2 regions of the Nonomuraea sp. NPDC003804 genome follow, and region 2 is predicted to be linked to the other one. Evidence: predicted binding sites of a transcription regulator. Region 2 holds the regulator's gene; the other holds the start of a gene.
What was found. Region 2 encodes HrcA, which represses chaperone genes, less so after heat shock. Its sites were predicted from a motif close to TTGGCACTCTCNNNNNGAGAGTGCCAA; they were not measured.
Positions count from the first base shown of each region.

Region 1: the regulator HrcA is predicted to act here: its motif matches at 10,372-10,398, upstream of ABZX22_RS37590 (DNA starvation/stationary phase protection protein).

Region 1 covers NZ_JBEXMT010000037.1:55-15,382, reverse strand. Annotated here, with positions in the region: gene ABZX22_RS37630 (lysophospholipid acyltransferase family protein) at 1-549, shown strand, start outside; gene ABZX22_RS37625 (LysR family transcriptional regulator) at 546-1,475, opposite strand; gene ABZX22_RS37620 (MFS transporter) at 1,601-2,920, shown strand; gene mmuM (homocysteine S-methyltransferase) at 2,853-3,719, opposite strand; gene ABZX22_RS37610 (fasciclin domain-containing protein) at 4,170-4,682, opposite strand; gene ABZX22_RS37605 (SDR family oxidoreductase) at 4,896-6,407, shown strand; gene ABZX22_RS37600 (VIT domain-containing protein) at 6,566-9,313, opposite strand; gene ABZX22_RS37595 (MerR family transcriptional regulator) at 9,310-10,362, opposite strand; gene ABZX22_RS37590 (DNA starvation/stationary phase protection protein) at 10,473-10,940, shown strand; gene ABZX22_RS37585 (P-loop NTPase fold protein) at 11,043-13,742, opposite strand; gene ABZX22_RS37580 (alkaline phosphatase PhoX) at 13,885-14,982, shown strand; partial or broken gene ABZX22_RS37575 (TetR/AcrR family transcriptional regulator) at 14,964-15,328, opposite strand, start outside.
Region 2 covers NZ_JBEXMT010000004.1:89,293-104,620, reverse strand. Annotated here, with positions in the region: gene ABZX22_RS06710 (MFS transporter) at 1-591, shown strand, start outside; gene ABZX22_RS06705 (ABC transporter ATP-binding protein) at 548-1,246, opposite strand; gene ABZX22_RS06700 (ABC transporter ATP-binding protein) at 1,236-2,165, opposite strand; gene rpsT (30S ribosomal protein S20) at 2,590-2,862, opposite strand; gene ABZX22_RS06690 (hypothetical protein) at 3,023-4,063, opposite strand; gene lepA (translation elongation factor 4) at 4,120-5,949, shown strand; gene ABZX22_RS06680 (hypothetical protein) at 6,435-6,743, shown strand; gene ABZX22_RS06675 (glycoside hydrolase family 18 protein) at 7,132-8,379, opposite strand; gene hemW (radical SAM family heme chaperone HemW) at 8,505-9,725, shown strand; gene ABZX22_RS06665 (DUF4870 domain-containing protein) at 10,053-10,868, opposite strand; gene ABZX22_RS06660 (DUF3097 domain-containing protein) at 10,865-11,671, opposite strand; gene hrcA (heat-inducible transcriptional repressor HrcA) at 11,915-12,919, shown strand; gene dnaJ (molecular chaperone DnaJ) at 12,931-14,067, shown strand; gene ABZX22_RS06645 (16S rRNA (uracil(1498)-N(3))-methyltransferase) at 14,194-14,925, shown strand; gene ABZX22_RS06640 (hypothetical protein) at 14,928-15,328, opposite strand, start outside.

The sequences.
Region 1 (15,328 bases), on a different contig from region 2:
CACCTGCCGCGCAAGGTGATCTCGCTCGGCAAATCCGACTACTTCACCGGCCGCGGCGTCAAGGGCTTCTTCACCCGGCTGTTCTTCAGCGGCGTTGGCACCGTGCCGATCGACCGTTCGGGCGGCAAGGCCAGCGAGGCGGCGCTGCGCACCGGCAAGCGGATCCTCGCCGAGGGCAGCGTGCTCGGCATCTACCCCGAGGGCACCCGCTCGCCCGACGGCCGCCTCTACAAGGGCAAGACCGGCGTGGCCAGGCTGGCGCTGGAGTCGCGGGCCCCGGTCATCCCCTGGGCCATGGTCAACACCTTCGAGATGATGCCGCCGGGACGGCCGCTGCCCAAGCTCGGCATCAGGCCGGGCGTGCGCTTCGGCAAGCCGCTCGACTTCTCCCGCTACTACGGCATGGAGGACGACCGCCTGGTGCTTCGCGCGGTCACCGACGAGATCATGTACGCGCTGATGGAGCTGTCGGGCCAGGAGTACGTCGACAAGTACGCCGCCAGCGCCAAGGTCGAGATGGAGCGCGCCGCCAGGGCGGCACGCGCCTAACCCTCCTCGGCCACCAGGCGCCGCCCGCTGTCCTCGAACACCCGCCTGACCGTGGCGCGCAGCCACGCGTGCGCCGCGTCGGCGTCGTGGCGCGGATGCCAGGCCTGCGAGATCTCCATCGCGGGCAGCTCCAGCGGGATCTCGAACGTCACCAGGCCCAGCGCGGCCACCGCCGCGGGGGCCTGCCAGCTGCCCACCATGCCCACCAGGTCCGAGTCGCGCAGCACGATCAGCGACTGGGTGAAGGCGGGCACCGTGGCCACCACCCTGCGCCGCAGGCCCAGCTCGGCCAGCGCCCGGTCGATCGGCCCCGACGTGCGTCCCCTGCGCGAGACGAGAAGGTGGTCGGCCGCGGCGTAGCGCTCGGCCGTGACCGGCCCGTCGAGCAGCGGGTGCCCGGCGCGCACCAGGCCGACCGGGCGGTCGGTGGCCAGCGGTTCGACCCGCGTCTCGGGGGCGGGGTCGTGGATGACCGTCACCTCCAGGTCGGCCAGGCCGTCCCGCAGCGCCCTGGTGTCGGTATGGCCCTCCGGGACGAACCGCAGGGTGACGCCGGGCGCCTGCCGTACCGTGACGGCGAGCAGCGGGGCGGCGATCGCGGCGATGACCGCGTCGGAGGCCAGGATCGCGAAGTCACGAGTCAGCGTGGCCAGGTCGGGCGCGGCGGGGGAGGCGAACACCCGGCGGGCGGCCTCCACCAGCGAGCGCACCTCCGCCTGTACGGCCAGCGCGCGCGGCGTCGGCACCATGCCCCGTCCCGACCGCACCAGGACGGGATCGCCCATCGCCCGGCGGATGCGGCCCAGCGTGCGGCTCATCGCGGGCTCGGACAGGTGCAGGCGCAGCGCGGCGCCCGAGACGCTGCCCTCCTCGAGGAGCGCGTCGAGGGCGATGAGCAGGTCGAGCGATGGTTGCGTCTGACGCATGGACACCTTGCCAAAGATGCATTTGAAGTCAAGTCACCTCGATCCTACGGTGAGGTCTGTCTCCCCTTCCCCACCTGAATCGAGGGCTTTTCGGCATGCCCGAAAGATCACGGATCCTTGCCGTCATGGCGGCCTCCGTCACCCTGGCGGTCTCGCTGGTCGCCGCGGTCAACCTGGCGATCCCCACGCTGGCCGCCGGCCCGCTCCACCCCAGCCCGTCACAGCTGGTCTGGATCGTCGACGCCTACGTCATCGTCTTCGCCTGCCTGCTCATCCCCGCGGGCGCCGCGGGCGACCGCTACGGCCGCAAGGGCGTGCTGCTCACCGGCCTCGGCGTGTTCGCGCTCGGCAGCCTGGCCGCCGCGCTCGCCCCCACCACGGGCGTGCTCATCGCCGCCCGCGCGCTCAGCGGCGCCGGCGCGGCCCTCGTCATGCCCGCCTCGCTCTCGCTGACCGTGGGCGTCCACCCGCCCGAGGAACGCGGCAAGGCCATCGCCACCTGGACCGCCGCCACCGGCATCGCCGGCGTGCTCGGCAACCTGGGCGGCGGGCTGGTCATGCAGTACCTGCCGTGGCAGGCGCTGTTCCTCATCCCCGTCCCGATCGCCGGGCTGCTCGCCCTGCTCACCGCCAGGCTCGCGCCCCGGCTGCCCCGCCACCACGCCGACCTCGACCTGCCCGGCGCCGCGCTGCTGATCGCCGGATCCGTCGCGCTGCTGTTCGGCGTCATCGAAGGACCCTCGCACGGCTGGCTCAGCGCCCCCGTGCTCGGCGCCTTCGCCGTCGCCGCCGCGCTCCTCGCGGGATTCGTCGCCCACCAGTTCCGTACGGCGGGGCCGCTGCTCGACCCCCGCCTGTTCGCCAGGCCGGCACTGCGCGCGGGCACGCTCGGCGTCGCCGTGCTGTTCTTCGGGCTGTTCGCGCTGTTCTTCGTCAACGCCCGCTACCTACAGGACGTCATGGGCCTGTCGCCGCTGCTCACCGGCCTGGCGATCCTGCCCCTCACCATCCCGATGATCGTGCTGTCCCGGCTGTCGGCGCGCTTCGACCCGCGCGTCGCGGTGCCGTCCGGGCTCGCGCTGGTCGTGGCCGGGCTGGTGACGCTGTCGTTCGCGGGCGCCGGCACGCCGTACCTGGTCTACGCCGTCGGGCCCACGCTCATGGGCGCCGGCATGGGGCTCAGCCTGCCGCCGCTCTCGCACGCCGCCGTGGCCGCGCTGCCGCCCGAACGCGCCGGCCTCGGCTCCGGCCTGACCAGCGCCGCCAGGGAACTCGGCAGCGCCGTCGGCGTCGCCGTCATGGGCACCGCCCTGGCCACCCACGGCATGTCGGCGGGCTACCTCGTGATCGCGGCCGTCGTCCTCGCCGGGGCGCTGCTCACTCTGCGGTGGCTTCGCGCACCCGCCGCACGTGCTCAGGCGTCGTACGGCAGCAGCCCCCGATGAGAGCGGCGCCCAGCTCCTTCCACTCCCTGGCGGCCTCGCCGAACTCGGCCGGGTCGGCGGTCCCCAGCCAGCGCCGGTTGTCCGCGTCCCACGTCTCGCCCGAGTTCGGGTAGACGACGATCGTGAACCCGGCCAGCTGGCGGATCAGGCCCGGGATGTGGGCCGGCGAGGTGCAGTTCACGCCGACCGCCACCACCTGCGGGCTGTCGGCGAACAGGGCCGCGGCGAGCCTGATCGGGGTGCCGTCGTTGAGATGCTTGTCGTCGCGGCAGGAGAAGGCGAGCCAGGCCTTCGCCTCGGGCGTCTCCTTGAGGAGGCGGCCGATCGCCTTGGCCTCCGCGAACGACGGGATGGTCTCACAGGCCAGCAGGTCAGCGCCCGAACCCGCCAGGATCTCCCACCTCGGACGGTGCCAGGCGACCAGGCCGTCCTCGTCGAGGTCGTAGTCACCGGTGTACTCCGCGCCGTTGGCCAGGTACGCGCCGTAGGGGCCGACGCTCGCCGCGACCAGACCGCCGCCCGCCTCGTCTCTGGCCTGGACGGCGAGCTCGACGGACAGGGCGATCAGGTCGGCGGCCTCGCGCTCGGACATCCCCCGCTTGACGAAGCCGGGGACGGAGGCCTGGTAGCTGGCGGTCGTGGCCACCTGCGCGCCGGCGGCGAAGTAGTCGGCGTGGACGCGGCGGATCAGGGCGGGATCCTCCACCAACAGCCGGGCCGACCACAGGTCGTCGCTCAGGTCGGCACCCAGGGCTTCGAGGTGGGTGGCAAGACCGCCATCCAGGACAAGTGTGCTCACACCATCACCTTATGCGCTGCTGCCTGGGCGTTCTTCCCGTAGGACGGGCGCCTCCCGCGCTCGTTCGTCCGGATGTGGTCGGTGCGAGCCCACCCGTGGAGGCTCGCGCCCGCATGCGGCCCCGAGAAATTCCTGCCCCGGCGGCAGGAAGACTCCCGCCCTGCCCGCTCGCCATGGGGGTCGGCCGCCCCCCACTACCGCGTGCGTCTCCACTCGCTCCTCACGTGCGCCTCCGCCCGCTTCCCGTGTGCCTTCCCTCCCTTCCGTGACCGTCATCGGATGGCGCCTCGCTTGCCTGCGGTACTCGACGCAAGAGTGGGTGATGCACCCCGACCCCGTGGAGATGCCGGGCCTCCCGAACTCGCGACGGTGAGAACCCCCGCCCGCTCTGGCGCACGGTGGGCCCTCGCCCGGTCTGGCGGACGGTGGAGGCCCGAGCCGCCGTGCCGGTTACTCGGGCATGAGGACCCTGTCGATGACGTACACGGTCGCGTTGGTCGTGCGAACGTCGCCGCAGACCACCTTGGCGTCATTCACCCGATAGCTCTCTCCCGAGCCCGAGGTGGTCAGCCGGCCGCCCTCGAGAGTGGTGAGTGTGGCGTCGGCCAGGTCGGTGGGCGTCTGCTCACCCTTGACCACGTGATAGGCGAGGACCTTGGTGAGCATCTCCTTGTCGGCCAGTACGCGATCCCGCGTCTGTTTCGGGATCGCGGCGAAGGCGGCGTTCGTCGGCGCGAACAGGGTGATGTCCTTGGCGGAGTTGAGCGTGTCCACGAGCCCGGCCTTCGCCACGGCGGCGGTCAGCGTGGACAGCGCGGGGGTGGTGGACGCCGCCGTCGCCACGGGCTGCTCGGCCATCGCGCTGAAGCTGCCGGTGCCCGAGTCGGGTACGGCCGAGCACGCGGGACCGAACGGCTCCTCGGCCGCCCCGGACATGGCGGTGGCCATCGTGCTGACCGCCATGGTGGCGGCCAGGGTCAGGGCCGCCGGAAAAAGGAAGATGCGTGTCATGGTGCTTCCTTGTCTGGGATTGTGTCGTCAGCCCGGTATTCGGGCGTTCCGGTGGCCCGGAGGCGACAGGCGGCCCAAGAAACGGCAAAGCATGACAATTCCATTGAGCTGTCAAGAAAGGTCAAAGCGTGACGAGCCCGCCGTTCTGCGGGGCAAGCGTGCTGTATGGCTCGATGTCTGGTGACCGGGGCGAGCGGGTACATCGGCGGACGGCTCGTACCCGAACTGCTCGCCGCCGGGCACGACGTGCGCTGCATGGTGCGCTCGGCGGGACGGCTGCGCGACCTGCCCTGGGCAGGACGAACCGAGATCGTCGAGGCCGACGCGCGCGACCTCGGCCGGACCGCCGACGCCCTGCGCGGCATCGACGTCGCCTACTACCTCATCCACTCCATGAGCGGCGGCCGGGACTTCGCCGCCGCCGACCGGCAGGCGGCGCGCACGTTCGCCGCCGCGGCGCGGCGTGCCGGGGTCCGGCGGATCGTCTACCTCGGCGGCCTCACACCGGAGCCGGGCGAGGGCCGGGCCGTCTCGACGCACATGAGCTCCCGCGCCGAGGTCGGCGAGATCTTCCTGTCGTCCGGGGTGCCGACCGTGGTCCTCCGCGCCGCGGTGATCATCGGGTCCGGGTCGGCCTCCTTCGAGATGCTGCGGTACCTGACCGAGCGGCTGCCGGTGATGACGACGCCGCGCTGGGTGCGCAGCAGTACCCAGCCCATCGCCGTCCGGGACGTGCTGCGCTACCTCGTGGCGTGGGCGGCGATCGACGAGGAGGTCAACGGGGACTTCGACATCGGCGGGCCCGACGTGCTGACCTACGCCGAGATGATGAACCGCTACGCGGCCGTGGCCGGCCTGCCACCGCGACTGATCATCCCCGTGCCGCTGCTGACACCCAGGCTGTCGAGCCTGTGGGTTGGGCTCGTCACGCCGGTCCCCGCCTCGATCGCCCGCCCCCTGGTGGAGTCGCTGCGCACCCAGGCCGTGTGCCGCGAGCACGACATCGCCCGGTACGTCGGCGACCCGCCGGACGGCCTGATCCGCTTCGACCTGGCCGTCTCACTCGCGCTCCAGAAGATCAAGGAAGTCGACGTGGCGACCCGATGGTCCTCGGCGGCCGTACCGGGCGCGCCGAGCGACCCCCTGCCCACCGACCCGGACTGGGCGGGCGGCAGCCTCTACATCGACCAGCGCAGCGCGGTCGTCAGCGCCGCCCCCGAAGAGCTGTGGGGGGTCATCGAGGGCATCGGTGGCGAGAACGGCTGGTACTCCCTCCCCGTCGCATGGAAGATCCGCGGCGTCCTCGACCGGCTGGTCGGCGGGGTGGGCCTGCGCCGAGGCCGCCGCGACCCGCTGCGGCTCCGGGTCGGCGACTCCATCGACTTCTGGCGGGTCGAGGAGATCGAACACGGACACCTGCTACGGCTGCGCGCCGAGATGCGGTTGCCCGGACTGGCCTGGCTCGAGCTGAGCCAGCGCCTCGAGAACGGGCGCACCGTCTACTACCAGCGAGCCGTCTTCCATCCCCACGGTCTGCTCGGGCACCTCTACTGGTGGACGATCCTCCCCTTCCACGGGCTGATCTTCGGCCGGATGCCGAGGAACGTGGCGGCCGCGGCCCGTGACACCGCGCGCCGAGGACGGGGTGACGGGCCACGGGTGAGCCCCGGAGGGTGAGAGATGACGGCGGGACCCAGGGGCGGACACGCTGACGACAGGGCATTGCCCTCCGCCGCCGGGTCACTGGACTGCTGGATGGAGGCCGCGCGGCGGTGAATCCACGCGGCCATGGGCTGTCGGACCCTCCATCCTGTCTCCGAACGCCGGACCTGTCCTCAGCCTCCTCGTTTCCAGAACGGGCGGGACCGGCGGGTGGCGGAGTCGGTGGAGGACTCGCCCACCAGCAGGGTGAGGACCTCCACCGCGCGTGCCCACAGCGCGTCCGTGTCGGCGCCGGGGTGTTCGGCCGCTTCGAGTTCGGTGGCCAGTGCCGACAGCTCGGCATGACCGCCGAGATGGGCGGCGAGGGCGGCCAGCCTGCTGCCCAGGTCGGCCAGGTAGAGCCGGCGGTCGACGAGGACCGTCTTCAGCCGGTCGAGTTCGGCCACCAGTTGCGGTGTGACCAGGTCGAGTGACTGCCCGGCCGCCGGACGCGGCGGGGTGGCCTTCCCGCGGCCGAGCCTGGCGCTGAGCCCGCGGGACGGCCTGCCACGCGTGACGCGTGCCGCGTCCTCGCTCGCTTCGCGCGAGGGTCCCTCAGGCAACCAGCGCACCCCGCCGGACCCGCCGGGTCCACCGCGGTCGCCGCTTCCGCCGGGCAAACCGGAGACACCGGACCCTCCAGATCCAGCAGGCTCTCCAGCCCCGGGCTCTCCAGCTCCGCCGGGCCCTCCAGCTCCGCCGGGCCCTCCGGGTCCTCCGGATCCACCAAAGCTGCCGTGCTGTCCGGTGTCTGACGGTCCTGCTGGTGCTGCCGGTCCAGGCGCGGACTCCGCGACGTGGGCCGCGCCGAAATCGCCCGAGAAGCCGCCGGAGGCCGCAGCGCCGGGCTGGGGCAGGCCCCGGGTGACCGGCGAGCCGGTACGCCTGGGGGCGGCCGGCCTGGGGGCGGCCGGCCTGGGCGGGGTGACGGGAGCGGCGGCCGCCATCGCGATGAACATCATGCCGGACGCGGCGGGTGGCGCCATGGGTGACTCCCACCCGCTGGGCGGTTCGACGGGCTGGATCACGTGGTGTTCGGGGGCGCCGTCGGTGACCTGGCGGGTGTCGACGGCGACGTATGCGGTGAAGCGGCACAGCACGCCGTAGGTGAGGGAGGTCTCCACGATCCTGGACTCCAGGTCGTGCTCGCCCATGGCGTAGCGGTCCTCCAGGTCGCGCAGGTGCGCGCGGGCCCAGACGGCGCGGATGGCGGGATTGTCTACCACGGCGCCGGGAACGGTCTGCTCCCACGGCGCGCCGCCCGCGAGACCGTGGACGGTGACGGAGGAGCCGTCGCGGTAGCGTCCCGACACGGTCAGCGGGACGCCGGGGAAGATCGCGCCCAGGTGGGTGACGGTGCCGGTCTCGACGTCGAGGCCCTTCAACGACAGGTCGGTGACCAGCGGGGCGCCGATCCTGCGGTGGATGTGGTCCATGGCGGCGTCGAGGCGGTCCTCCGACTCGACCAGCTCACAGCGGCCGGCGCCGAGGCTGGCGAGCCTGCCGAGGAAGCCCGCGTTGACGGCCCTGTCGATGCCGACGACGTGCACGCGCATGGCCGACAGGGCGCCTCCCGTCTGCTCCAGGATCTGGTCCTCGTTGCCGACCTGGCCGTCGGTGACCAGCACGACGATCCGGTCGCGAGGCCCGTCCTCGACCGGCTCGCCCGGCACGGTGGCGGGCTCGCCGACGGGCCCGCCAGGCGGGGCAGCGACGCCGTCCTGGGCGAAATGCGTGCCGGCCGTCCAGGGCTGGGCGAGCAGGGTGATGGCCTGCCGGAGCGGGGCGAGCAGTTCGGTGCCGCCGCGTGCGTCGACCCTCGACAGGTGTTCGACCGCGCGGTAGCGGTTGCGGTCGGAGGCCGCCCGCAGCCCCTCGAACGCCGGCTCCACCACCGAGTCGAACGTCAGCACCGCGAACCTGTCGTCGCCGGTCAGCGTGTCGACGATGCGGGCGGCGGCGCGCCGGGCCGCCACCATCTTCCAGCCGGTCATGCTGCCCGAGCGGTCGAGCAGCAACACCACGTCGCGGGGGGTACGCCGCTCCTGGAGCGCGGGCGGCAGCACGGTCAGGTCGAAGGTGCCCTCGCCGTCGAGCAGCAGCGCCGTCGAGGCGTCGAAACCCAGGCGCAGGATGAAGTCGCGGTCGAGGCGCTCGCCGGGGCGTACCTCGACGGTCGTGCCCTCGCGCTGGACGACGTGCAGGCTCGAGGCCAGCTCGCGCAGTTCGAGGCCCGCCGGATCGACGTCGGCGCGCAGCGACAGCCGTACCGGATGGGGGAAGCCCGGCAGCAGCACGGGCGGGGTGACGCGGGAGGCGTCGGGAACGGCGTCGGTGTCGGGGGCCACGCCGCCGCCCGCGGGGGCGCCGTCGACGGGCGCGCCGGGGATGTAACGGGGCGCGACCACGAGGGGGAAGCGGAAGGTGGCTGCACCGTCCTCGTACGGCAGCGGCTGGCTCAGCGTGAGGCGCACGGTGACGCGCTCGCCCGGCAGGATGTTGCCCACCGTGATCGTGAAGACGTCGGGCCTGTCCTCCTCGGCGAGTGCGGCCCGCCTGCCCTCGCTGAGCGCCCTGTCGTAGTCGGCTCTTGCCTGGCCGCGCTCCTTGAGCACCCCCTCGATCACCCGGCCGTCGGCCTCCATCGTGAACGCGGTCACGGCCGCCCTGTCCGGCAGCGGGAAGACGTATGTGGCCTCCAACGTCACGTCGAACGGGTTGCGGAAGCCCTGGGCCACCTCCACGCCCGCGATCAGCCCGCTGATGCGCGCGACGACGTCGACGCTCTCCAGCGGGAGGTTGCCGCGCTCGGTCCGCAGCGCGCCCATGCCGGCCTCGGGGAGCGGCAGGCACTCTGTCGGGTCCAGCGAGATGATCTTCATGTCGCGCTCCCTTCGTGGAGGCGGCGCTCTTCGAGCACCGCGAGAAGCGGTCCGGCGGCGGCGAGGACTGCCTCGATGTCGGCTTCTGAGGGGGTACGGCCGGCGCCGTCGATGAGCAGCGTCACGCCCTCGGCCAGCCGTACGCCGTGGACGGGCCATGACCGCGGGCCGTGCTGGGGCCGGCGCGCCCAGAACCTCGGCCGTGCGCCTTCACCCGGCCACACGGTGTCGGGGCCGCCCGGAGCGCCGAGGAGCGGGGCCGGAGCCATCCAGGACCCTCCGTCGGGCGGCCAGGCGGATCCGGGTCCCGCGGCGGGGGCGGACGGCGACGGCGGGCTGGGGGACGACCCGCCGGGAACCGCCGGGGGCCATGACGGCGGCGCTGGGTCGGCGGTGAGAGACGCGTCGGGCCCGGCGCCGGCGGCAGGGACCTGGTCCCGGCGTGGAGCGAGGTCGTGGGTCGGTGCGGGGACCCGTGAAGGGTCGCGGGGTGGCGCCTGGTGTGGCGCAGGGCCGGGGGTGGCTTCGGGACGGAGCGCAGCGGTCGCGGGCGGTCGGGGGGCGTTCGGTGGAGCGGACGCCGAAGGAGGGGCATGAGGCTGCGGGGGAGTCGGCCCCGGTGCGGCGGGGGCGGCCTGGGCAGGCGCGGCCGGGACCGGCGGGGGAACGACTGTGCGCTCCTGGGTAGACGGCTCGGCGGGGACGGGCGGGGGGTGCGGGGGAGAGCTCTCGGTGGGCGGGGTGAGGTGGGCGGCCCGGGCGAGCATCGTGTCGGTGGCGCCCGCGAGAGCGACCTGGATCTCGGCGATGGACGATCCGTCGGCCTGCATCCGCTTGATCGCCACCAGTTGCAGCAGGTGCCGCCGCCCGTAGAGGGCCACCCTGCCGCGCCTGGTGAGCGGCGGGTCGAGGAGCCCGATCGTGGCATACCACCGGATCAGCCGCTCGCTCGGCACCTCGCGCACCCGGCCGTTGACCTGCTGGCCCGAGGCGCGCAGGTGCTCGGCGGCGCGCTCCGCCAGCTCGCTGATCGTCCAGGTCTCGCTCATGATGCAACAATGACACTGTCATCGTTGCAGTGTCAAGATGGGGAAGATTCGGCTGGTGGCCGGGGTTGTTACGGGGGAGACCAGATTGTCGAGCGACGAGAGGAAACCTCATGGCTACGATCACCGGACCGCTGTCGGGCGACGCGCGCAAGGTTGTCGCGGAGGCACTGCAGGGGGCGCTGGTCGACCTGATCGATCTGTCTCTGGTGGGCAAGCAGGCCCACTGGAACGTGATCGGTCCCCACTTCCGTCCGCTGCACCTGCAGCTGGACGAGCTGGTGACGGTCGCGCGTGAGCACGCCGACACCGTCGCGGAGCGAGCCGTCGCGCTGGGGATCAACCCCGACGGGCGCTCGGCCACGATCGCGGCGTCGACGAAGCTGCCGCAGCCGGAACACGGCTGGATCGAGGACGGCAAGGTCGTCGCGACCTTCACCGACATCCTCGAAGGCGTCATCCGGCGGATGCGGGAGCGGGTCGCCGCCACCGACGAGCCGGACCCCGTGACGCAGGACCTGCTGATCGCCGTCACGCAGGACGTCGAGAAGCAGCACTGGATGTTCCAGGCCCAGCGCTGACGTCACGGCCCTACGCCGGACACGGCACCCGAACGGCACGCGCACGGCCCTGCGCCGCGCCGGGCGACGGCCCCGGGCGGAGGCCGCAGGAAGGGCGGAGGGCTACAGGAAGAAGGCGGCCAGCGTGGCGATCGGGGGGCGGGTGGCCAGCAGCAGGCGCAGCCCCTCCTCCGTCCCGTGGGTGGCCACCTCGGCCTCCACCAGCGCCCGCAGCCACGCGTCGCCGTCGCCCCGCAGCGCCGCACCTTCCAGCCGGTCGAGCACGGTCGCGCCCGGGTGCGCCTCCCTGGTCAGCGCCGACAGCAGGTGCGGCCACCCCACCGTGAGGGCGGCCAGCTTGGCCACCGCCGCGTCGGGCGTGCGGGGCGCCCCGGCCAGCTGCCGCCGGTAGCTGACGAACGAGTAGAAGCGGAACACGTTGAGGTACCGCTTCACCTCGCGCGGGTTGCGCAGGTCGAGCCACGGGAGGGTGCCCCCGATGGCGTGGAAGGCGTTCTCGTCGCTGTAGAGGTCGCCGAAGACGCGATCGGCGGCCCGCCGTACCTCTTCGGGGCGGGCGCCGAGGGCGTGCTGCGCGTGGCGGACGCTGTGCTCCAGCGTCGCCGACGTGGGCGACAGACGCCTGATGGCGGCCTCCACCTTGTCGATCTCCTCCTCCCGTACGGGTTCGGCGGACGGCGGCGCGTCGTCGGCCTGCAGGCCGAGCAGGCCGCGCAGGTAGTGGGGCAGGCGGTCCTCGTCGAGCTGCGGCACGCTCAGCGGCAGCTGCACGATCTTCTCCAGGAACCGCCAGCCGACGCCTTCGGGCAGCCGCAGCCCCCGGTAGGCGTTCTCGACGTGCGCGGCCACCACGTCGGGCTCCATCGCCAGTACGAAGACGCAGTTGGGGAACTCGCCCGCCAGGAACAGGTTGATCGCCTCGATGACGTGCGCGACCGTGCCGGCGGAGCAGCGGTCGAGGTCGTCGACGAACACCACCAGCGGGCGTTCGGGGGTGGCCACCAGGTCCAGCACGTTGCGCATGTCGGTCTGCACCAGGTGCAGGAAGCCTGCCTTGCCGCGGTAGCCGTGCTCGCCGGCGAGACCGAGCGGGTCGGCCGGGCGCATCAGGTCGCTGAAGCTGCCGCTCGCCGCCTCGCCGAAGAACCTGGCCATCCGCAGCGTCCCGGTGATCATCGAGGCCAGGGCGCCCGACGAGCCGATCGCGGCGGCCGCGCCCTTCAGCCACGGCAGCAGCTGTTCGGCCGCCAGCGCCGCGCCGGACAGCAGCAGCGTGCCGGCCAGCGCGATCCCGACGGGCGCGAGCCTGGTGAGGGCCAGCCGGTAGGCCTGGCGGCGGACGGACTCCCTGTCGACCCGGGTGAGGTTCAGCTCCAGCCAGAAGCGTTCCCGCTCGGCGGGCGGCAGGCGCCGGGTGACCTGCGTGATGATCTCGTGGGCGAGACCGGCCCACACCTGCTCGCCGTCCTGGTACATCCACGGGTTGAACCAGACCGTCGGCCGCCAGTCGCCCCCGGCCTCCGGTACGGCCCGGCCGGCGCGCGGGGCGACCGCCCGCCGTACCCGATCGAGGATCTCGGCGTTGGTCACCTGGCCGCGCTCGCGGCGCGGCACGCGCAGCCCGACCGGGTTCTCGCCGCTGGCTCCCGGGTCGAGAAGTTCCTGCACCATCCGCATGAGTGAGGTCTTGCCGACGCCCCACGGCCCTTTCACGCCGATCGTCAGCGGCGGCTGGGTGTCGGAGTGGCGGATGAAGGCGGCCATCGCCTCGGCGTAGACGCGGTGCCCGAGCCGGTCGTCGAGCGTCCACCGGTCCGGGGTCAGGCGGGCTCTCGGCCGTACGGCGGTGCGGCCCGCGCGCAGCCGCCGCAGGTTCCACGCCAGCCGGTCGGCCTCCTCGAGCGTCAGCAGCGATCCGCCGAACTCGCGTACCGCCTGGTGCGGAACCGGGGCCAGGCCCCAGCGGACCAGCTCGTCCAGGCCTTCGCGGGCGTCCAGCAGGGCGGCGTGGTCGGCCGTCAGCTGCTCGGCGGGCCCGAGCAGCGAAGCCACGGGCAGCAGCCGCCGTGCGGCCTCGCTCAGGTGCAGGTCGTGGACGCGGGCGACGATCTCGGCCGCCGATTCGGGCACCTCCCGCTCGCCCACCGCTCTCAGCATGGCCGCCGTGTGCGCCAGCGCCACTTCTCCCGGGGTACGGCCCGCGCTGACGGTCACGTCCTCGATGTCGCCGTGGCCGAACATGATCGCGCGCAGGTCGGAGCCGCGTTCCTCGTAGGCTTGCTGCGCCATGCCGTACAGGTCGGCGACCGTGACCGCGTCGCGCCGGGACAGCAGGCCGTCGGCCAGCAGCCCAGTGAGGGAGGGGGCGGGGCCGGGCCGCTCGGTGCCGCGGCCGAGCGCGGCCGTCAGGGCGGCGGCGGCCACGGGCGGGTCGCCCGGCACGTTGAGCCGCGCGTGGCCGGGCTGCTCGGGGCCGGTGTGCAGCACCCAGCCGAAGTCGACCACCAGCAGGAGCGCCGCCGCGCAGGAGTCGCCGAGCCGCCGCGAGAACTCGGCGATCAGTCCCGTGAACGCGCTCGGCACCCACGCCGATCCGGCGGGCCAGCGGACCAGCAGCAGCTCGCCGGGCTCTGCCGACTGGAGGAAGGCCGCCAGGTCGGGGAAGGGGGTTTCAGGGCCGCAGGTGCGCACGCCGAACGCGCACTGCCGGAGGGCGTGCGCGAACCTGCGGGAGGGCTCACCGTCCAGGAAGACCAGGGCCCTGCGGGCCTTGATCCGGGGTGCCGGCCGCATGGGTGTCATGTCCAGGATGCTGGGACCCAGGATCGGCGGTGGCGCAGGGTTTGCGCAGAGTTTGACCGCGCGATCCCTTTCCATTCATGTCATTCCGATCGACTGGGCACGGGCTTGGGCCTAGCGTGGCAACCGACAGGGAGGGCCCCACATGTTGCGCAGAACTCTGCTCCGCACGGGCGCCGTCGTCGTCGGCTCCCTGTGGCTCGGCTCGCCGGAGGCCCACGCCGCCGCCGGCCCCTACGGGCCGCTCGGCAAGCCCAACGCCGACGGGCTGGCGCTCCCCAAGGGCTTCACGGGCCGGGTGGTGGCCCGTTCGGGGCGCAAGGTGGCGGGCCTGAGGTGGCACGCCGCCCCGGACGGCGGTGCCTGCTTCCCCGACGGCGACGGCTGGATCTACGTGTCCAACTCCGAGATCCCGCTGCTCGGCGGCGCGTCGGCGCTGCGGTTCGGGCCTGACGGCGCCGTCCGCGACGCCTACCGCATCCTGTCGGGCACCGACCTCAACTGCGCCGGCGGCGCCACCCCGTGGAACACCTGGCTGTCGTGCGAGGAGATCACCAGGGGCCGCGTCTTCGAGTGCGACCCGTACGGCTCCCGCGCCGCCCGCCCCCGCCTGGCCATGGGCCGCTTCAAGCACGAGGCCGCCGCCTGCGACCCCGACCGGCATGTCGTCTACCTGACCGAGGACGAGCCGGACGGGTGCTTCTACCGGTTCAGGCCGCGCGACTGGGGCGATCTGACGGAGGGCACGCTGGAGGTGCTGACCACGTCGGGCGCCTGGCGGCGTGTCCCCTCGCCGGCCGCGCTCACCAGGGCCACCCGCCACCAGGTCGACGACGCCAGGCACTTCGACGGCGGTGAGGGCTGCCACTACATGGGCGGCGTCTGCTACTTCACCACCAAGGGCGACGGCAAGGTGTGGGCCTACGACGCCGTCAAGGGCAGCCTGGAGCCGCTGTCGAGGGTGCGGGGCGCCGACAACGTCACCGGCACGGAGGCGGGCGAGCTGTTCGTCGCCGAGGACGGCGGCAACATGGAGATCAGCCTGGTCGGCCGCTCGGGAGAGGTCTCCCCGTTCCTGCGGCTGTCGGGCCACGACCGGTCGGAGCTGACCGGGCCCGCCTTCTCCCCCGACGGCAGGCGGCTCTACTTCTCCTCGCAGCGGGGCAGGAAGGGCGACGCGGGCGGCCTCGACGGCCACACCTTCGAGGTGACGGGGCCCTTCGCTCAGGCGTTGCTCAAGTAGCCGGTCAGCGCCGCCTTCAGCTCCTCGGTCAGCGCGGGCGAGTGGTGCGGGACCACGGCCTTGACCATGGAGACCGCCATCGTGCCCATCAGCAGGGCCCGGTCGGGGTCGAGGCCGGGGGAGCGGCGCAGGAGCAGCGCGGCGACCTGCTCGGCGATCGCCGCGTGCAACCGTTGCGAGGCGGCCGCCAGCCGGTCGCCCGTGGCCGAGCCGTACAGCAGGGCCCAGTAGGCGGGCGAGCGGCTCTTGAAGGCCACGCTCTCGTCGACGAACGCCGCCACCAGGGCCTTCAGCGGCACTTCAGGGGTGACGGCGGCCAGCCGCTCGGCCCAGTACTCGCCGCGCT
Region 2 (15,328 bases):
GGCTGGCAGGAGATCAGGCGCCGCCCGTGGTTCCTGGTCAGCGTCCTGGGCCACGGCGTGTGGCACTTCTGCGCGGGACTGTTCCTCACGCTCGGCCCGCTGATCACCGTCCGCGGTGGCGAGACGATGTGGGTGATCATCGTGCAGTGCGGCACGGTGGGCATGCTCGCGGGCGTGTTCGTCGCGCCCCGCCTGCCGGTCCGCAGCCCGCTCGTCGGCTGCGCGGTGGGCGCCTCGCTCTACGCCGTGCCGCTGGCGGCGCTCGCCGTGCCGCTGAACGGGTGGGCGGTGGCGGTGGCCTACGGCGTGGCGATGTTCGGGCTCGGCGTGCTCGTGCCGCTGTGGGAGACCGTGGTCGCCGACAGGATCCCGGTGGAGGCGCTGGGCAGGGTGCGCTCCTTCGACTCGCTGATCTCGTTCGCCAGCCGTCCGCTCGGCCTGGCCGTCGCCGCCCCGCTGGCCGGATGGGCCGGTACGGCGGTGCCGCTGTGGGTCGCGGCGGTCGCGGTGGCCGCGGCGAGCCTGAGCGTGCTGGCCGTACGGGAGGTCAGGACGCCTGCGCCGCGGCCTCTCGCAGCACCCCGTCGCTGATCTCCAGCACCCTGTCGGCCAGCGAGATCAGGCTCTGGTCGTGGGTGGCCACCAGCGCGGTGACGCCCTCGCTGCGCACCAGCGCCCTGATCAGCTGCATGATCTGCCGCCCGGTCTGCGAGTCGAGCTGACCCGTCGGCTCGTCGGCCACCAGCAGGCGCGGCCGGTTGGCCAGCGACCTGGCGATCGCCACCCGCTGGCGCTGGCCGCCTGACAGCTCGTAGGGGCGCTGGTTGGCGTGCTGCTCAAGTCCGACCAGCGACAGCAGCACGCGCACCCGCTTGTCGCGTTCGTCGACGGGCGTGCGGGCCAGGCGCATCGGCACGCCGACGTTCTCGGCCGCCGACAGCACCGGGATCAGGCCGAACGACTGGAAGACGAAACCCACCACGTCCCTGCGCAGCGCCAGCAGCCGGTCCTCGGGCAGCGAGGTGACCTCCTGCCCGGCCACCACCACGCGTCCGGCGTCGGGCCGGTCCAGCCCGCCGATCTGGTTCAGCAGCGTGGTCTTGCCCGAACCCGACCTGCCGGTGATCGCCACCAGCTCGCCGGGAAAGGCCGCGAAGGACACCTCGCGCAGCGCGACGACCTCCTTGGGCCCCGTCCGGTAGACCTTGCGCAGGCCCTCCACGACCACCAGCGGCTCAGCGCTCATCCGCGGGCTCCTCACGCGACGGCCACACCCCGATGTGGTCGGACTCCAGTTCGAGGCGCACCCTGCGCTCCATGTCGAGGGCGTTCATGAAGTCGCGCGGCAGCTGCAGGCGGCCCGCGCGGTCGAGGACGGCGTACTCCTCGGCGATGATCTGACCCTCGGCGCCCTCGCGGCGCAGCGTCTCGCTGCTGGTACGGCCGTCGCGGATGCCGATCGTCCGGTCGACCTGCTCGGAGACCAGCGCGTCGTGCGTCACGATGACCACGGTGACGCCGAGCTCGCGGTTGGCCCTGCGCAGCGCGTCGAACACCTCCTCGGAGGTCTCGCTGTCGAGTTCGCCGGTCGGCTCGTCGGCCAGGATGAGCTGCGGCGAGTTGGCCAGCGCCACGGCGATCGCGACGCGCTGCTGCTCGCCGCCCGACATCTCCGACGGCTTCCTGCCCGCGCAGGAGCCGACGCCCAGCAGGGCCAGCAGCTCCATCGCCCGGTTCCTGTCCTTGGTGCCCGCGAGCTTCATGGGCAGCTCGACGTTCTCCCGCGCGGTCAGGTAGGGGAGCAGGTTGCGCGCGGTCTGCTGCCAGATGAAGCCGACCACCTCGCGCCGGTAGCGCAGCCGGTCCTTGGCCGTCATCGACAGCAGGTCCATGCCCGCCACCCTTGCCACGCCGGCCGTCGGCACGTCGAGGCCCGACAGCACGTTCAGCAGCGTCGACTTGCCCGAGCCTGACGCGCCGACGATCGCGATCAGCTCGCCCTTCTGGATCAGCAGGTCGAGGCCCTGCAGGGCGACCACCTCGACGCCCTCGGTCTTGTAGATGCGGACCAGGTTGTCGCAGACGATGTGCGCGTCGGCGCCGAAGACGGGGCGCTCCCGCGCGGCCCGCGCCTCGAGGTCGGAGATGGTGGGCGTGCTGGTCACCGGTCACCCTCTGGGGCGGAGCCGAGGGCTGCCTGGGCGGTGATCGTAATCATGGGGAGATCTCCCGGACGGCCGTGAGAGCGGCGAGGACGGTGCTCTGTTGAACCCTTGGGGATGGTCATGGGTCACGGCAAGTGGATCTTCTCAATGGTGACACAGCCGAAACGCCGGGGTGATGTCCGAACTGTGACACATTCTCCATGCGGTCCGGATATTTCCTGGCATGGGGGACGCCGCAGGCGCACAGGCGTGGGGCCGGTCGCGAGCGCACCCGCGTGCGGCAGGCCGCAGGCGCGCGGGGTCTACGGCAGCTGCGGTCACCGGCGTGCGGCAGGTCGGGGTATGCGGGCCCGCGGCAGGTCGCGGACACACGGAAACGCCGCACCCCGTCATCCGGAGTGCGGCGTCGCTGGAGCGTCTGCGACTACTTGGCAGCCTGCAGCGCGGCGGTGCGCTGAGCGATCGCCGACTTGCGGTTGGCGGCCTGGTTCTTGTGGATGACGCCCTTGCTGGCGGCCTTGTCGAGCTGGCGGGCGGCGGCGCGCTGCAGCACCACGGCCTCGTCGACGTTGCCCTGCTCGGCGGCCTCGCGGAACTTGCGGATCGCCGTCTTCAGGGAAGACTTGACAGCCTTGTTGCGCAGACGAGCCTTCTCGTTCTGCTTGTTGCGCTTGATCTGGGACTTGATGTTCGCCACGAAGAAGCCTCGGTGAAGGTCAGGAATCGGATGGGGCGCGCGGGCTCGATGAGAGGGCGCGCCACACGCAGTTGAACAGGTTACCAATAATTCAGGTCGCCGCTCAAATCGACGACCTGCGCCTCACCAGCATACGGGCTGACTCCCCAGACCTCACTCCTCACGGCCTCCCGGCGCGCCCACCTCGCCGTTCTCTCCCGGGCGAGGGCGCCGGCCGGGTCCAGTGGTCGGCGTATTCCTTCCAGTCCTGCTCCGTCGCCGCGAAGTCAACGTACAGCGCCAGCCCGAAGCCCTCCCGCCTGCCGTACGACGACAACGCCAACCGGGCCGCCTCACCCGCGAGTGCCACGCTCTCCGCCGCGTCGCCGTACGGCACGCCGTGGTCGTGGTAGGCGGGCGCGCCGACGAGTATCGACGTGGCGGCGGGGGTGAGGTCGAGCGCGAGACCCGCCTGCCGGACGACGTACCCGCCGTACAGCCACTGCAGCGGAAGGCCGGAGTCGTAGGTCATGATCGCCACCTGGTCCGTACGGCCGGCGACCTCCTGGTAGTAGCCCTGCGACCAGTACTTGTCGTGGCCGAGGATCGCCCGGGTCGCCGGCCGCATGAGCGGATAGGGCTCGATCTGCGGCGTCGAGACCGACAGCAGCCTGGTCAGCGGCCTGGTGCGGTCCAGCAGGTCGAGGAAGTCGGTGTCGCCGTCGCCGATCGGCTCGAAGTTGTAGTGGATGCCGTCGAACCCGAGGTCCATGATGTGCTTCGCCCCCGCCAGGACGCGGGCACGGGCGGCGGGGTCGTCGAGGTCGAGGCCGTTCTTGACGGCCTGCCCGAGCCAGGCCGAGACCCGCACATCAGGCAGATGTTTCCGCCACCACTTCAGAAAATTTCCGGCATTGGGGTGCTTGGCGGGGTTGAGGCTGCCATCCCATTCGAAGGGGCCGGAATGAACGTAGACGTCCCTGATGCCGGTGCCGCGCAGCCGTACCGCCATCGCCTCCACGTCGCGCTCCGTGCGGCGGCCGTCGACCCACGCGTGCCCGAGCCACAGCGCATCGTTGCCCGTGCTCTTCGCCCAGGCCTCCGGCGCCCCGGTAAACTGGAGCCGAAGTGCCGTCGCCAGGAGGGCGGCGAGCGCGACCAAGACGGCCAGGGCCAGCGCCAGTACGCGCAGACCGTGGCGGATGACGGTTCGGGCAACCACCCGGGCATGTCACCATGAAAGACGCTTGACCTCAACCCTTGTCGAAACGGACTTCGGTGCGCAATCAGCCTGGCCAGACCGACCCCGCGTTGATCCGCAACTTCTGCATCATCGCGCACATCGACCATGGCAAGTCGACGCTTGCCGACCGGATGCTGCAGATCACCGGCGTGGTCGACGATCGCTCGATGCGCGCGCAGTACCTCGACAGGATGGACATCGAGCGCGAACGCGGCATCACGATCAAGTCGCAGGCCGTGCGGCTGCCGTGGAACGGCCATGTCCTCAACATGATCGACACGCCGGGCCACGTCGACTTCACCTACGAGGTCTCGCGGTCGCTGCAGGCGTGCGAGGGCGCGATCCTCCTGGTCGACGCCGCACAGGGCATCGAGGCGCAGACGCTGGCCAACCTCTACCTGGCCATGAACAACGATCTGCACATCATCCCGGTGCTCAACAAGATCGACCTGCCCGCCGCGCAGCCGGAGAAGTTCGCCGAGGAGCTCGCGGGGCTCATCGGCTGCGACCCCTCCGACGTGCTGAGGGTCTCGGGCAAGACAGGCATCGGGGTGAAGGAGCTGCTCGACCACGTCGTGGAGACCGTTCCGGCCCCCGTGGGCGACGCCGACGCGGCGGCCCGCGCGCTGATCTTCGACTCGGTCTACGACACCTACAGGGGCGTCGTCACCTACGTCCGGGTCGTCGACGGCCACCTGGGCAAGCGCGAGCGCATCACCATGATGTCCACGCAGGCCACCCACGAGACGCTCGAGATCGGGGTGATCTCGCCCGAGCCGAAGGTGGCCGAGAAGGGGCTGGGCGTCGGCGAGGTCGGCTACCTCATCACCGGCGTGAAGGACGTGCGCCAGTCGCGCGTCGGCGACACCGTCACCTCGGCCGCGCGTGGTGCCACCGAGATGCTGGCGGGCTACGACCACCCCAGGCCGATGGTGTTCTCCGGGCTCTACCCCATCGACGGCGACGAGTATCCCGAGCTGCGCGAGGCGCTCGACAAGCTGCAGCTCAACGACGCCTCCCTGGTCTACGAGCCGGAGACCTCCGCCGCGCTCGGCTTCGGCTTCCGCGTCGGCTTCCTCGGCCTGCTGCACATGGAGATCATCCGCGAGCGGCTGGAGCGGGAGTTCGGCCTGTCGCTGATCTCCACCGCGCCGAACGTGGTCTACCGGGTCGTCATGGAGGACGGCAAGGAGATCACGGTCACCAACCCGTCGGAGTTCCCGACCGGCGGCAAGATCGCTCAGGTCTTCGAGCCGGTCACCAAGTCGACGATCCTGGCGCCCGCCGAGTTCATCGGCGCGATCATGGAGATCTGCCAGGGCAGGCGCGGCCAGCTCCAGGGCATGGACTACCTGTCGGAAGACCGCGTCGAGATCCGCTACACGCTTCCGCTCGGCGAGATCATCTTCGACTTCTTCGACCAGCTCAAGTCGCGTACCCGCGGCTACGCCTCGCTCGACTACGAGCCCGCCGGCGAGCAGGAGGCCGACCTGGTCAAGGTCGACATCCTGCTGCAGGGCGAGCCGGTCGACGCCTTCAGCGCGATCGTCCACAAGGACAAGGCGTACGGCTACGGCGTCGACATGGCCAAGAAGCTGCGCGAGCTGATCCCGCGGCAGCAGTTCGAGGTGCCGATCCAGGCGGCCATCGGCGCGCGCGTGATCGCCCGCGAGAACATCAGGGCGATCAGGAAGGACGTCCTCGCCAAGTGCTACGGCGGTGACATCTCGCGTAAGCGCAAGCTGCTGGAGAAGCAGAAGGAAGGCAAGAAGCGCATGAAGATGGTGGGCAGGGTCGAGGTGCCGCAGGAGGCCTTCGTCGCCGCGCTGTCCACCGAGTCGAGCGCGGACAAGGCCAAGAAGTAGCTGCCTGAAGTCGTCACCGAGGTAGTCGCCGCACCAGGGCCCGGAGCTCCCCGCTGGAGCACCGGGCCCTGTCGTGTTTCCCGAAGCAGAGGTCCGCAGTGTTCCGGAAGCAGAGGTCCGCAGTGTTCCGGAAACAGGGGTCCACGGTGCTTCCGGAAACAGGGGTCCGCGGTGTTTCCGGGAACAGGGGCACGCGGGGTGCGGGGTCGGTGGCACCGGTGGGTTCCGTGTGGGTTCCGTGTTGGTTCCGTGTTGGTCCCGCGTGGGGGGGTGGCCTGGTTCGTTGTCCGAGGAGTCGGTCCGGCCACCCGTCGGCTCGGTGGCGCGGGGCTGATCCCGTTGCCGACCCGAGCTCGTCGCGGGGCGGGATTGGCTGCCGGGGTGGGGCCGGCCGCCGGAGCGGGTGGATCGTGGCGGCCGGTTTTTGTCGGTGCGGTGCCGTAGCTTCTTCTCGGATCGAACACATGTCCGACTGTGGAGGTGGCATGGACGGCGACATCGTCGAGTCCGAGCGGTTCGTCAAGGCCGCCGTGCTGGGTGTGGCGGTGGCCGAGGAGACCCGGCGGCTGTTGCGGCTGCATTTCACGCCGAGCGAGGTGGGATCCGACGGAAGGGTGCACGTCGAGGTGCCGTATCCCGACTCGGCGGTGGTGGAGGCGGTGCTCGACGTGGCGGCCGAGTGTTTCGGGGAGAAGGGGTCCTCGGTCGAGGAGATGCGGCAGGCCGCGCTGGACAGCCTGTTACAGCTGGCCGGGTTCGACGAGGAGTCGCCGTTGCACCGGCGGGCCTGCTGACCTCGCCTCCCCGGTTCCTACCCGGCAACGCGGTACGACCGTGTGCGGGGGCACTCCTCCTTGGCGCGAGAACGCGGGAAGGGGAGAAGGAAGCCGGGCCGGGAAGCGAGGGCTTCCGCCGTACGGGAGTGGGGCCGTCGGGGGGAAGCGCAAGAGTCGCGAGGTCGGGCCGGGAAGCGAGGGCTTCCGCCGTACGGGAGCGGGGCCGTCGGGGGAAGCGCAAGAGTCGCGAGGTCGGGGTGGGAGGGGTGCGCTCGGGGAAGAGGCATGGGCCCGGTCGGTGAAAGGGCTGGTCCTGGGGAACGGGGGAGCGGGGCGTGGGGACGGTGCGAACGCCTGCGCCGTCCCCACGAGACAACCCCCCGAAGCGCCTACCGTGGCGGCGCCGTCAACGGAGCACCTGGTACAGCGCCGAGGTGAGCGAGGCCTTGGCGTCGTCCTGGTCGATGGACCACATCATCGACCCGCCCAACCCCTTGAGTCGGATGTAGGCGGCCTTCTGCGTCATCACCGCGGGATCGTCGTACGACCAGAACTCGTTGCCGTCGTACAGCCACACGGTGCCGGTGCGCAGGTCCCGGTACCGCTTGCCGGGCTTGCTCGCGAGGTCCTTGTAGTCCTCGCTGCCCGCCGCCCACTTGCCGGGCGCGGGTCCCGAGGCGGGCTGGTACAGGCCGTCGCCGCCCGCGGTGACGCCGGTCCAGCCCTGCCCGTAGGCGGGCACGCCGACGACGATCTTCCGGGCGGGCGCACCGCGCGACAGGTAGTCGCGCACGGTCTGGTCGACGCTGTACCGCACGGGGTTCGGGTCGCGCCGGTCGGTGAGGAGGTTGCCGTTGTGCCCGGTCCGCGACTCCCACGAGCCGCGCAGGTCGTATCCCTGGACGGTGGCGAAGTCGAGCAGCCTGAACACCTTGCGCACCTCGAACCCGGCGTCGATCTTCGCCGCCGATGCCGGCAGGAACGCGGTGAGCTCGGCGGAGCGGGAGTGCGCGGCCATCCGCGACCTGAGTTCGGCCAGGAACAGCGTGAAGTTGCGCTTGTCCTCGGGCCTGATCACGTTGCCCGGAGCGCCTTCGGAGCCCGGCCACTCCCAGTCGAGGTCGAGGCCGTCGAACACACCGGCGCCCGCGCCCGGTTCGAGGCCCGGCAGGTCGCCCTTCAGCCACATGTCGACGCAGGAGGTGGCCAGCTTGGCGCGCGACTCGGGGGTGAGGACGGCGTCGGAGAAGTAGCGGGAGCCCGTCCACCCGCCGAGGGAGAGGAGCACGCGCAGCTTCGGGTGCTTGGCCTTGAGCTTGCGCAGCTGGTTGAGGTTGCCGTTGAGCGCCTGGCCGGGCGCGTCGGCGACGCCGTCCACGCTCTGCTCGGCGGGGACGGGGCGCTGCCAGTCGGCCCAGGGGTCGGCCGAGACGCAGGTGCCGTCCGCGCCGACGAAGCCGAAGGCGTAGTTGATGTGGGTCAGCTTGGCGGCGGCGCCGCTGGTGTCCATGTCCTTGACGTGGAAGTTCCTGCCGTAGACGCCCCACTGGATGAAGTAGGCGACCCGCTTGAACCCGCCGCGGGCCTCGGCGGGCAGCGCCACCGCCGTGAGGCCCAGGACTAAGGAGGAAAGGACGACGAGGACTCTCTTCACAGGCGTCTCCAGTCGGCTAACTTATAGGAAACTTTCCTTTAAGTTGACCCGGATCGTAGGCCGGTGCGATCGGCCCGTCAATGGGGTGGGCCAGGGTGGTGCGCGGGGCACGGCAGACTGGAAGCGTGCCATCCACCCTTCCCGACGGCGACCCCGCGCCCGCGTCAGGCGAACTGCCCGCGAGCGCGCTGAACGGCCTGGGCGAGCGCCCCTTCGGCTTCTACGTCCACGTCCCCTTCTGCGTGACGCGCTGCGGCTACTGCGACTTCAACACCTACACCGCCGCCGAACTGGGCCCGGGTGCCTCCCACCGCGACTACGCCGACACCGCCATCGAGGAGGTACGGCTGGCCCGCCGCGTCCTCGGCGACGCCGACCTGCCCGTCGAGACCGTCTTCTTCGGCGGCGGCACGCCCACCCTGCTCCCCGCGGCGGACCTGGCCAGGATCCTGCGCGCGATCGACGAGGAGTTCGGCCTGGCCGCAGGCGCCGAGGTGACGACCGAGGCCAACCCCGAGTCCGTCGACCCCGCCTACCTGGAACGGCTGCGCGAGGGCGGCTTCAACCGGGTCAGCTTCGGCATGCAGAGCGCCAGGGATCACGTGCTGAAGGTCCTCGACCGGCACCACACCCCCGGACGGGCGGCGCAGGCCGTTCAGGAGGCGAAGCGGGCCGGGTTCGACCACGTGAACTTGGACCTGATCTACAGCACCCCCGGAGAGAGCGACGACGACTGGCGGGCCTCGCTGCGGGCGGCGATCGAGGCCGAGCCCGACCACGTGTCGGCCTACTCGCTCATCGTCGAGGAGGGCACCAGGCTGGCGGCCAGGATCAGGCGCGGCGAGCTGCCGATGCCCGACGACGACGTGGCCGCCGACCGCTACGTCATCGCCGACGAGATGCTGTCGGAGGCGGGCTTCGCCTGGTACGAGGTGTCGAACTGGGCCACCTCCGACGCGGGCCGGTGCCGGCACAACCTGCTCTACTGGACCGGCGGCGACTGGTGGGCGGTCGGGCCCGGCGCGCACAGCCACGTGGGCGGCACCCGCTGGTGGAACGTCAAGCACCCGGCCGCCTACGCCCAGCGCCTGGCCGCGGGCACCTCACCGGCGCACGCGCGGGAGGTGCTCGGCGCCGACGACCGCGAGGTGGAGCGGCTGATGCTGGAGTTGCGGCTGGCCTCCGGCTATCCGCTGGCCGACGTGGCCGCGAACACCCGTACGGCCGTGGCCAGGGCGATGGGTGACGGGCTGCTGGAGACCGAGCCCTTCAAGGCGGGGCGCATGGTGCTCACCCTGCGGGGCCGGCTGCTGGCCGACGCCCTGATCCGCGACCTGACCATGTGATCCGCGCGGCGAGCCCGCGTCACACGCCATCCCCCGCGTCGCATGCCCTCCGTGCCGGCGGGGAGGGCCGGGTCTGCGCCGCGTGCCTTGCGTGCCGGCGGGGGAGGGCCGGGTCTGCGCGGTCCAGGTCGGTCGGTCAGGTGCGGGTCGTCGAGGCCGGTCTGGTGCGGGCGGTGCCGGGTGGTCGATGCCGGTCGGATGCCGCGCGCCGGTTCGGGCCGGTTGCGACCGGCCCGTGGAGCAGGCTCGGAAGCCCGTGTGAGGACGAGAAGGCCCCACTGGACACCGATGCCTGCCCACCCGGTCGCCGAGGGGCCCGGCGCGGCGTCAGCTGACGAAGTTGATGTTGATGGGATAGCGGTACTTGTCGCCCCGGTTCGCCGCCATGGCCGCCATGATCGCGAAGATCAGCGAGGCGATCCACAGCACGAACATCAGCAGGAAGCCGATCAGCAGGAACGCCAGCACGATGGAGACGATGTACCCGATGAACACGGTGATCTGGAAGTTGAGCGCCTGCGCCGACTGGTCGCGGACGTAGGGGGACTCGTCACGCTTGACCAAGTAGAGGATCAGCGGACCGACGAAGCCGGTGAGGATGCCGAGCAGGTGGGCGAGCATCGCCATGCTGGTGTCGTCGCTGCCGGGCCGCGGGCCGAACTGGCCGGGCACATGCGGCGGGCGCGGGTAGCCGGGAGGGCCGTATCCGGGCGAGCCGTAGCCGGGCGGCTGGCCGTAGCCCTGGGGCGCGCCGTAGGGCTGACCGTAACCCTGGGACGGGCCGTGGCCGGGCGAAGGGCCGTAACCCTGGGGCGGGCCGTAATTCTGGGCGGAGCCGTAACCCTGGGAGGGGTCGTAACCGCCTGAGGGGGTGCCGTGACCCTGGGGTGCGCTGTGACCGCCGGGCGGCGGGCCGTACCCACCGGAAGGCTGGCCGTAAGCGCCGGGCGGCTGGGCGTGCCCGCCGGAGGGCCGGCCATACCCGCCGGAGGGCTGGCCGTAGCCGCCCGCCTGGTCGTGACCCTGGGGAAGGCCGTGACCCTCCGAGGGCGGGCCGCCGGGCTGCGGGCCGGAGCCCGGCAGGTCGGAACGTTCGACGCGTCTGGTGGCGTCGCCGTCCGGCTGCGGGTGGTTCTCGCTCATGATGTCTCCGTCACGAAGTCGATCAGCTCTTCGACCCGGCCGAGCAGGGACGGCTCGAGGTCGGCATAGGTGGACACGGCGCCGAGGATCCTGCGCCACGCGTCGGCCGGTTCGAGTCCCCAGCCCAGCGCGGCGATCACGCCCTCCTTCCACGGTAGTCCGCGCGGCACCTCCGGCCACGCGGGGATGCGCAGCACGGACGGCTTGACCGCCTGCCAGATGTCGACGAAGGGGTGCCCGACGACCAGCACGTGCGGGGAGGTGACCTGGGCGGCGATGCGGCTCTCCTTCGAGCCGGGAACCAGGTGGTCGACCAGCACGCCGAGCCTGCGCCCCGGTTCCGGCGCGAACTCGGCCACGATGGCGGGCAGGTCGTCCACGCCCTCGAGGTACTCCACGACCACGCCCTCGACCCGCAGGTCGTGGCCCCAGATCTTCTCCACGAGCGCGGCGTCGTGCACGCCCTCGACGTAGATGCGGCTCTCCCGCGCGACCCTGGCCCGCAGCCCCTCGACGGCGATCGAGCCGGAGGCGCTGCGCCGGGGACCGGCGGGGGCGGCGGCGGGCCGTACCAGGGTCACGGGCCTGCCTTCCAGCAGGAACGCGGCGGGCGCCAGCGGGAACAGCCGCCGCTTGCCGAAGCGGTCCTCGAGCGTGACCGCCTCCTTGTCGCAGGCCACCACCGCGCCGCAGAACCCGCTGTCGGCGTCCTCCACGACCAGGTCGCGTTCGGCCGGCACGACCGGGATCTTCCCCTTGCCGGGGCGCCGCCAGTTCCCCGCAAGGACGTCACGCTCGTACATGGGGGGACCGTAGCAAATCGTCGTGTGGCAGCGGCGCGCGACGAGAAGGACGCCAGGGCCCCTCTTCGGGGTACCGCCAGGGGGGCGGTGGAACGTCGGTCATGGACAGTATTGTCGGCGTACGGCTTGCGGCCGGCTTGACTCCGCGTGTCATCGCACCTTGTGGGCGAGAGCCGTACACTTGGCACTCGGGAACACAGAGTGCTAGACCTGTCGTTCCTCAACAGGCAGGGAGGTGAGCACGTGCTCGATGATCGGAAGCTTGCGGTGCTCCGCGCCATTGTCGAGGACTACGTGTCCACCAACGAACCGGTGGGCTCGAAGGCGCTGGCCGAGCGCCACAACCTGAACGTCTCCCCGGCCACGGTCAGGAACGACATGGCGGCGCTGGAGGAGCAGGGCTACATCGCCCAGCCCCACACCAGCGCCGGACGGGTGCCGACGGACAAGGGCTACCGGCTCTTCGTGGACAGGCTGTCGCAGATCAAGCCGCTCTCGGCCGCCGAGCGCAGGGCGATCGAGACGTTCCTCGCCGGTGCGGTCGACCTCGACGACGTGGTCACCCGCACGGTTCGGTTGCTGGCGCAGCTGACCAGGCAGGTGGCGGTGGTGCAGTACCCGACGCTGTCGCAGTCGACGGTCCGTCATCTGGAGCTGGTCCCGCTGAGCGACAGGCGGGTGATGTTCGTGCTGATCACGAACACCGGCCGGGTCGAGCAGCGCGTCATCGAGCTACCCGAGCCGATCGAGGAGTCGAGGGTCGCGCACCTGCGCGCGGTGCTCAACGCGTGCCTCGACGGCTGCGGGCTCAACAAGGTGCCCGAGCAGGTAGCCGACCTGCCCGAGCGGCTGCCGGTCGAGGACCGGCCGGCGGCGGCGACGATCCTGTCGGTGCTGCTGGAGACCCTGGTCGACCGCCACGACGAGAAGATCGTCTTCGCCGGGGCGGCCAACCTGGCGGGCGCCGACTTCACCACGGGCCTGCGCGACGTGCTCGAGGCGCTGGAGGAGCAGGTCGTGCTCATGCGCCTGCTCGGCGAGACTTCCGACATGCCGACCACGCTCACCGTCAGGATCGGCTCGGAGAACCCCTACACAGGACTGCGTGGCACCTCCCTCGTCGCCACCGGGTACGGTTCCGGGGCCCGCCTCGGCGTGCTCGGTCCCACCCGGATGGACTACCCCGTGACGATGGGCGCTGTACGCGCGGTGGCCCGCTACGTCAGCCAGATCCTGGCTGCATCATAAGAGGTCGATAAGTGGCAAACGACTACTACGGCACCCTCGGGGTGCGCCGTGACGCCAGTCAGGACGAGATCAAGAAGGCGTATCGTCGGCTGGCGCGCGAGCTGCACCCCGATGTGAACCCCGATCCGGCGACGCAGGAGCGCTTCAAGGAGATCACGCAGGCCTACGAGGTCCTGTCCGATCCCAACAAGCGCCAGATGTACGACCTGGGCGCCGACCCCTTCGCGAGCGCGGGCGCGGGTGCCGGAGCCGGCGGATTCGGCGCAGGCTTCCCCTTCAGCGACATCATGGACGCCTTCTTCGGCACGGCGGGCGGCGCCCGAGGCCCCCGCTCGCGCGCCAGGAGAGGGCGCAACGCGACCATCAGGGTCGAGCTCGACCTGCGCGAGTCGGCGTTCGGCACCACCAGGGAGCTCAACGTCGACACGGCCGTGCTGTGCGAGGTGTGCTCCGGTTCGGGCGCCGCTCCCGGCACGCACCCCGACACCTGTGACATGTGTCAGGGGCGCGGTGAGATCTCCCAGGTCACCAGGTCGTTCCTGGGCCAGGTCATGACCTCGCGGCCGTGCCCCCAGTGCGGCGGCTTCGGCTCGATCATCCGCCACCCCTGCCAGGAGTGCTCGGGCGACGGCCGGGTCCGCACCCGCCGTACGATCAAGGTGCGCATCCCCGCGGGCGTCGAGGACGGCACCCACATCCAGCTGGCCGGCGAGGGCGAGGTCGGCCCCGGCGGCGGCCCTCCCGGAGACCTGTTCCTGGAGATCGTCGAGAAGCCGCACGAGATCTTCGAGCGGCGCGGCGACGACCTCCACTGCACCGTGCAGATCCCGATGACAGCGGCGGCCCTCGGCACGTCGCTGACGGTGGAGACGCTCGACGGCGCCGAGGAGATCGACGTCCGGCCGGGCACCCAGTCGGGCCAGGTCATCACCATGTACGGCAGGGGCGTCCAGCGCCTGAACGAGACGGGCCGCGGCGACCTGCTGATCCACGTCAACGTGGAGACGCCCACCCGCCTCGACCAGGCGCAGGAGGACCTGCTGCGCGAGCTGTCCAAGCTGCGCGGTGAGGAGCGTCCGCCGGGCAAGTTCGCCCCCGGCCAGCAGGGGTTCTTCTCCCGGCTGAGAGACGCCTTCAACGGCCGTTAGTCCACCGTCCGGTACGGCAGGCCGGCTCGGCCCTACCGCGGTCACGCGGCCGGGGCCCGTCCATCACGCTGCTCCAGCGGGACTCCGGCCGGCCGCCGTTACGTCGCCCGCCCAGGGGAGGCTCCTGTGACCGTGCCCGTGTTCCTCGCCGACGCGGCTGATCTCGGCCGTGCGCAGTTCGTTCTCGGCGGCCCCGAAGGGCGGCACGCGGCGGCCGTGCGGCGTATCCGGGCGGGCGAGCGGATCGACCTGACCGACGGGGCGGGCGCGGTCGCCGAGTGTGTGGCCGTCGAAGTGCTCAAGGACGGCCTGCGGGTGGAGGTCCTGCGCCGTTTCGAGGTTCCCGCGCCGTCGCCGCGGCTGGTCGTGGTGCAGGGGCTGCCGAAGGGCGACAGGGGCGAGCTGGCCGTGGAGATGATGACCGAGGCGGGCGTCGACGTGATTGTCCCCTGGTCGGCGGCGCGCAGCGTCACGCAGTGGAAGGGCGAGCGGGCGGCCAGGTCGCTGGCGAAGTGGCAGGCGACGGCCAGGGAGGCGGGCAAGCAGGCCCGCAGGTTCCACGCCGCCCAGGTGACGCCGCAGCACTCGACGGCCCAGGTGGCCGAGCTGCTGGCCGGGGCCGCGCTGGCGCTGGTGCTGCACGAGGAGGCGGAGGAGGGGCTGGCGAGCGTCGAGCTGCCGGTGGCGGGCGACATCGTGCTCGTGGTGGGGCCCGAGGGCGGGATCTCAGAGGACGAGCTCGACAGGTTCACGGCGGCGAAGGCCGTGCCGGTGCTGCTCGGGCCGACGGTGCTGCGCACCTCCACGGCGGGGGTCGCGGCGGCCGCCGTCGTGCAGGCGCGTACGGGGCGCTGGTGACGCTAGGGGCTGGACAGCGGGGTGGCGATCTCGCTCGGTGAGGGCGCGGGGTCCTCGGGCGAGCACTGCTCGGCGCTGCAGTCGGGGTTGTCGGGGTTCTGGGTCGTCTCGGACGGCGTGGCCGACGGGGTCGGCGTCGGGGTGGCGTCGAGACACTCCTCCGCACGCGGCTGCGCGCTTTCCTTGGCGCACGGCGTCGGGGTGGGGGTCGGCGTCGGGGTCTTCTTGACCGGGGCGTGCGTCGCGGAGGTCTCGGTGGCCGGTGAGTGGGTCACGGGAGGCGGCGGGACGGCGGGCTGGGTGCGCCGCGTCGGCGGCAGCTTGGCCGGCGGGCGGGTGGTCGAGGAGTTGTCGGGGGGCAGCTCGGTGCCGTTGTCGACGGGGACCGCGGGGACGATCACCA